One region of the Streptomyces sp. NPDC102490 genome, then DNA from elsewhere that is predicted to be linked to it. Evidence: riboswitches for the same ligand, from Rfam matches in the RefSeq annotation. Region 1 holds a riboswitch; the other holds the start of a gene.

Region 1 (3,294 bases):
CCCGCCGAGCGGATCGCGGGCTTCGAGATCGCCGTCTGCTACGAGGCCGCGCAGGCGGACGCCTTCATCGGCGGCGACCTGTACGCGGTGCAGGACAGCGCCCGCGGCGTCCGGCTCATCGTCGGGGACGTGCGCGGCAAGGGCATGGGCGCGGTGGCCGCCGTCGCCGTCGTGATCGGTGCCTTCCGGGAGGCCGCCGAGCAGGAGGCGACGCTGGAGGCGGTGGCGCAGCGGCTGGAGCGGGCGCTGGCGCGCGAGGGCACCCGGCGCGACGGACTGGACGCCTTCGAGGGCTTCACCACCGCCGTACTGGCCGAACTCCCGCACGGCGACGGGACGGTCCGCATCGTCAACCGCGGCCATCCGCCGCCCCTGCTGCTCTACGCCGACGGCACCCTCGGCCCGCTGCCCGCCCGCGAGTCGGCGCTGCCGCTCGGCATGGGCGAGCTGGGCGTGTGGCCCGACCGGGCGGAGGAGATCCCCTTCCCCGGCGGGGCCACGCTGCTGCTCTACACCGACGGACTGACCGAAGCCCGGGACGCGAAGGGCGAGTTCTACGATCCGCAGGTGCGGCTGACCGGCCGGGTCTTCCGGCATCCGGCGACCCTGCTCGACACCCTCGCCGAGGACGTGCGCCGGCACTCCGGGGGCGGCATGGCGGACGACATGGCGCTGCTCGCCGTACGGCGGCCCCGGCGCGGCGAACATGATCGTTGTCACGAGCCGTGACGGCCCGACACCCCTCCGCATAACGACTGACATACCGTCAGAAAAACCTGGCGTGAAGGGGAATACTGAGACGGGGTCAACTCGCCCGGTTTTCACCGATCGTGAGGCGTACGTCCCAGTCGTTTCCGTTAACGATCAAGAGGAACGGCTTGGAATCAGAGCCCCGCGTCTATTAACGTTCGATAACGCAGCGCGGTCGTCCCAGCCGTCACAGAAGGCGGCTCCGTGCGCACGCGCCGAATCCCGCAAGGGAACCGGGGAACCACCACATTGGGGTGAATCGGGCGTCTGCCGCCGTGTCCGCACGGTCGGCGCACACCCGTAGGAGACCTTCCTGCTCCGAACCCGTCAGCTAACCCGGTAGGCGAAAGGAAGGAAAGGAGTACGCCCACGTGGCGTCCAACCGGCCTGCCCCCGAGGCCCCGTTCGTGCCCGCCGGGCACGGCACCGACACCTTCGGCTACGACGCCCCCCGTGCCGAAGAGGGTCCCTGGGAGGAGTGGAATCCCACCGCGGAATCCATCCGCCCCGTACGCGGCCGGCACCGCGTCGCCAAGCAGCGCGGCGGGCTCGCCCGCAGCTCCACCGTCCTCGGCGTCGGGGTCATAGCCGCCGTCGGCGCGGGCGGCATGGCCAGCGCGCAGACCGGCAAGCCGCCGGTGTCCATCTCCATGCCGGACCTGCCGAACGTCGGCTCACTCCTGCCCGGCGACGACGGGACGCCGGAGCCCGAGGGTTCCGCCACCCCGCTCAGCGGCATCACCCAGGCCGTCGCCGCCGACACCGCGGAGGGCACCGGCACCACCGACGCCGGTGAGTCGCTGCGGGCCCGGATCATGGCGCAGGCCGAGCAGCAGCAGGCGCAGGTCGAGACCAAGGCCGCCGCCGAGGCCCGGGCCGCCGCCGAGAAGAAGGCCGCGGAAGCCGCCGCCAAGGCGGAGAAGGAAGCCCGGGAGAAGGCCGCCGCCGCCAAGAAGAAGGCGGAGGAGGAGGCCGCGAAGAAGGCCGAGGCCGAGCGGCTCGCGAAGCTGGCCAAGCAGTACACGCTGCCGACCTCCTCGTACACCATCTCCTCCACGTTCAACCAGGCCGGTTCCCTGTGGTCCTCCGGCCACCACACCGGCCTCGACTTCGCCGCCCCCACGGGCACCCTGCTCAAGGCGGTGCACAGCGGCACGATCACGTCGGCCGGCTGGGACGGCTCGTACGGCTACAAGACCGTGCTCACCCTCGACGACGGCACCGAACTCTGGTACGCGCACCAGTCGTCCATCAGCGTCAGCGTCGGCCAGAAGGTCACCACCGGTGACGTCATCGGCCGCGTCGGCGCCACCGGCAACGTCACCGGCGCCCACCTCCACCTGGAGGTCCACACCGCAGGCGGCTCGGGCATCGACCCGATGGCCTGGCTGCAGAGCAAGGGCCTCACGCCCTGATCCACCCCGCTCCCCGACCACCCCGCTGAACCCGGCGGTCCTGACGGCAACCCCCCGGCGTCAGGGCCGCCGGTTTGCCGGATTTTTGCGCCTTGGCCGGAATGACCTGCTCCGGTGCGGTCGTTGACGCCCTACATGACTTCTCTGCGCACACTCGGCTCCTCCGGCCTCGAGGTCTTCCCGCTCGCCCTCGGCGGCAACGTCTTCGGCTGGACCGCCGACCAGGACGCCTCCTTCGCCGTCCTCGACGCCTACACGGCGGCGGGCGGCAACTTCATCGACACCGCCGACGCCTACTCCGCCTGGGCCGACGGCAACAGCGGCGGCGAGTCCGAGACCGTCCTGGGCCGGTGGTTCGCGGCCCGCGGCAATCGTGACGACGTCGTCCTCGCCACCAAGGTCAGCCAGCACCCCGAGTACCCGGGACTGTCCGCCGCGAACATCAAGGCCGCGGCCGACGCCTCGCTGCGCCGCCTGGGCACCGACCACATCGACCTCTACTACACCCACTACGACAAGCCCGAGGTGCCGGTCGAGGAGATCATCGGCGCCCTCGACGAGCTGGTGAAGGCCGGCAAGGTGCGGCACATCGCCGCCTCCAACATCTCCGCCGAGCGGCTCGCCGCGTCCCTGGAGTTCTCCGACCGCGAGGGCCTCGCCCGGTACGTCGCCCTCCAGCCGCACTACAACCTGGTCTCCCGCGACACCTACGAGGGCGAGCTGCGCGACCTCGCCGAGCAGGCCGGTCTCGCCGCCGTGCCGTACTACGCCCTCGCGGCCGGCTTCCTCACCGGCAAGTACCGGCCGGGGACCGCGGTGGACAGCCCGCGGGCGGGCGGTGCGGCCAAGCACCTGGAGAGCGAGCGCGGCCGCCGGGTGCTGGCCGCCCTGGACGAGATCGCCGAGGCCCACGACGCTCCGGTCGCCACCGTCGCCCTCGCCTGGCTGGCCGCCCAGCCGACGGTGGCGGCGCCGATCGCGTCCGCGCGCACGGTGGAGCAGCTGCCGGCGCTGCTGGGCGTGGCCGAGCTGAGCCTGACGGCGGACGAGGTCGGGCGGCTGACACGGGCGTCCGCCTGACGCGGGCGTCCGCCTGAGCGGACGGACGGCGCGAACCTACGGCCGGTGC
Region 2 (3,294 bases), on a different contig from region 1:
TTCGGCGACCCGCAACTCGCCCTCACCGCCGTGCAGCGGGTCCTCGAGGTGACCGCACAGGAGGTCCAGGAGGTCGCCAAGGCCCGCCTGCGCCCCGACAACCGCGCGGTGCTCGTCTACGAGCCCACCGCCCCCGCCGACGAGACCGGCGCCGACCCGACCGACGCCACCGACGAGAACGAGGAGGCGGCCAAGTGACCGAGCTCGCCACCATGGAATTCCACGCCCAGCCGCAGGCCGGCGAGCCCAAGCCGTGGGCGTTCCCCGCCCCCGAGCGCGGCCGCCTCGACAACGGCCTCACCGTGCTGCGCTGCCACCGCCCCGGCCAGCAGGTCGTCGCAGTCGAGGTGCTCCTCGACGCCCCCCTGGAGGCCGAGCCCGCCGGTCTCGACGGTGTCGCCACGATCATGGCGCGCGCCTTCTCGGAGGGCACCGACAAGCACTCGGCGGAGGAGTTCGCCGCCGAGCTGGAGCGCTGCGGCGCCACCCTCGACGCGCATGCCGACCACCCCGGCGTCCGGCTGAGCCTGGAGGTGCCCGCCTCGCGCCTGGCCAAGGCCCTCGGCCTGGTCGCCGACGCCCTCAGGGCGCCCGCCTTCGCGGACGGCGAGGTCGAACGGCTGGTGCGCAACCGGCTCGACGAGATCCCGCACGAGCTGGCCAACCCCTCCCGGCGCGCCGCGAAGGAACTCTCCAAGGAGCTGTTCCCGGCCGACTCGCGCATGTCGCGCCCGCGCCAGGGCACCGAGGAGACGGTCGCGGCCATCGACTCGGCCGCCGTACGCGCCTTCTACGAGCGGCACGTCCGCCCCGCCACGGCCACCGCGGTGGTCGTCGGCGACCTCACCGGTGTCGACCTGGACGCGCTGCTCGGCGACACCCTGGGCGCGTGGACCGGCTCGGCCGCCGAGCCGCGCCCCGTCCCCCCGGTGACCGCCGACGACCGGGGCCGGGTCGTCATCGTGGACCGTCCCGGCGCCGTCCAGACGCAGCTGCTGATCGGCCGCACCGGCGCCGACCGGCACGACCGCGTGTGGCCCGCGCAGGTGCTCGGCACCTACTGCCTCGGCGGCACCCTCACCTCGCGCCTGGACCGCGTCCTGCGCGAGGAGAAGGGCTACACCTACGGCGTACGGGCGTTCGGCCAGGTCCTGCGCTCCGCGCCGGACGGTACGGGCGCCGCGATGCTCGCCATCAGCGGGTCCGTCGACACCCCCAACACCGGTCCCGCCCTGGAGGACCTGTGGACGGTGCTGCGCAAGCTCGCCGCGGAGGGGCTCACCGACGCCGAGCGCGACGTGGCCGTGCAGAACCTGGTGGGCGTGGCGCCGCTGAAGTACGAGACGGCGGCGGCCGTGGCGAGCACGCTGGCCGACCAGGTCGAGCAGCACCTGTCCGACGACTTCCAGGCCACGCTCTACCGTCAACTGGCCGCCACGGGCACCGTGGAGGCCACCGCGGCGGTCGTGAACGCCTTCCCGGTGGACCGCCTCGTGACGGTCCTCGTCGGCGACGCGGCGCAGATCAAGGAGCCCGTCGAGGCCCTCGGTATCGGCGAAGTCACCGTGGTGGCCGCCGAGTAGCGACCCGCGCGCGGAGTGGCCCTGGTGACCGGAGTGTCACCAGGGCCGCCGTTTGTCCGGATTGGGGGAATGGCTGCCCGTCTGCCCTGTGGCGTGCGCTACAAAAAGCCTGTTGCGTTTGAGAATTGAACGCAGCCGCGTTTAGCGTCTTCCGGGCTGTTCGTCAGGCAGTGCGCCGCACCCGCGGCACCGGACAGTCATCGCCGAGTCCCCGTACGGCGCGAGCCAGGGGAGCCGGGGACCCAACGCAGTCCCTGGGGTGAATCGGACGCCCGCGCGCAGCGCGAGGGGGTCCGTAGGAGACCTTCCACCTCCGAACCCGTCAGCTAACCCGGTAGGCGAGAGGGAAGGAAAGGACAAGCCTCTACATGGCGTTCACGCGCGCCACCGGGAAGCACCGGCGCACCGGCCGGGTGCACCGCACCACCGCCCGCGCGGCGGGAGTCGCGGCCCTCGCCACCACCGGCGTCGTCGGCACCCTCGCGGCTCCCGCGCTCGCCGCCGAGCCCGCGGTGGAGCAGAGCGGACTCACCCCGGTCGTCACCATCGGCGACTCCGTCGCCGACGAGATAGACGCCCAGGCCCTCGCCCAGCAGCAGGCGGCCGCGGACGCCGCCGCCCGCGAGGCGGCCCGGGAAGCGGCCCGCGAGCGGGCGGCCGAGGCGGCCAAGCAGGCGCGCGAGGCCAAGGAGCGCGCCGCGCGGGAGGCGGAGCGCAAGCGCCTCAACACCTTCGTCGCGCCGATCACCGCCTCCTACGTCTCCACCGCCTACCAGGCCGGCAGTTCCCTGTGGTCCTCCGGCAGCCACACCGGCATCGACTTCCACGCCTCCAGCGGCACGACCGTGCACGCCGTGGGCGTCGGCACCGTCGTCGAGGCCGGCTGGGGCGGGGCGTACGGCAACCAGGTCGTGATCAAGATGCACGACGGCACGTACACGCAGTACGGGCACCTGTCGTCCATCGGCGTCTCGGTCGGCCAGTCGGTCGAGCCGGGCCAGCAGATCGGCCTCTCCGGCGCCACCGGCAACGTCACCGGACCGCACCTGCACTTCGAGGCCCGTACGAGCCCCGAGTACGGCTCGGACATGGACCCCGTCGCCTACCTCCGCTCCCACGGCGTGAACGTCTGACAGAGACGACGTCCGAAAGCCCCGGCTTCCCGAGCCGGGGCTTTTCGCATTTAATATCGCTTGATTGGCCTGGGTTCGTGCGGCACACGTCAATCACCGGGTTTCACGGGGGTCAAGGGGAGGTCGCTCATGCGTATTCCGGCGCATTCGGTGTGCACGGCGATCCGGGACGACATCGTCTCCGGTGTACACGGCCGCGGGAGCCGGCTCACCGAGGAACTCCTCGCCCGCCGCTACGGCGTCTCCCGCGTCCCCGTCCGCGAGGCCCTGCGCACGCTGGAGGCCGAGGGTTTCGTGGTGACCCGGCGGCACGCGGGCGCGTGCGTGGCGGAGCCGACCGAGCGGGAGGCCGCCGACCTCCTGGAGACGCGCACGCTCCTGGAGCCGCTCGGGGCCTCCCGGGCCGCCCGGCGGCGCACCGAGGCCCACCTCAAGGTGTTGCGCGGCCTGGTCAGACTGGGGCAGGAACGGGCCAGGCAGGGCACCGGCGAGGAACTGCGCTCACTGGGCGGCTGGTTCCACGAGACCCTCGCCCGGGCGGCGGACAGCCCCTCCCTGACGGCGCTGCTGACCCAGCT

Evidence for each region. A riboswitch is a leader RNA that binds a small molecule or an ion and turns the genes downstream of it on or off. The one in region 1 is predicted to bind cyclic di-AMP.
Region 2: it holds a riboswitch for cyclic di-AMP, as region 1 does, so the genes downstream of both, ACIRGB_RS28830 (M23 family metallopeptidase) here and ACIRGB_RS03495 (M23 family metallopeptidase) in region 1, are expected to answer to the same signal.

The regions. Positions count from the first base shown of each region.
Region 1 is NZ_JBIWJU010000002.1:21,236-24,529, reverse strand. It holds gene ACIRGB_RS03500 (PP2C family protein-serine/threonine phosphatase) at 1-729, shown strand, start outside; cyclic di-AMP (ydaO/yuaA leader) riboswitch at 954-1,110, shown strand; gene ACIRGB_RS03495 (M23 family metallopeptidase) at 1,122-2,165, shown strand; gene ACIRGB_RS03490 (aldo/keto reductase) at 2,301-3,245, shown strand; gene ACIRGB_RS03485 (PrsW family intramembrane metalloprotease) at 3,282-3,294, opposite strand, start outside.
Region 2 is NZ_JBIWJU010000013.1:195,962-199,255, reverse strand. It holds gene ACIRGB_RS28840 (M16 family metallopeptidase) at 1-198, shown strand, start outside; gene ACIRGB_RS28835 (M16 family metallopeptidase) at 195-1,583, shown strand; cyclic di-AMP (ydaO/yuaA leader) riboswitch at 1,775-1,939, shown strand; gene ACIRGB_RS28830 (M23 family metallopeptidase) at 1,952-2,716, shown strand; gene ACIRGB_RS28825 (GntR family transcriptional regulator) at 2,846-3,294, shown strand, end outside.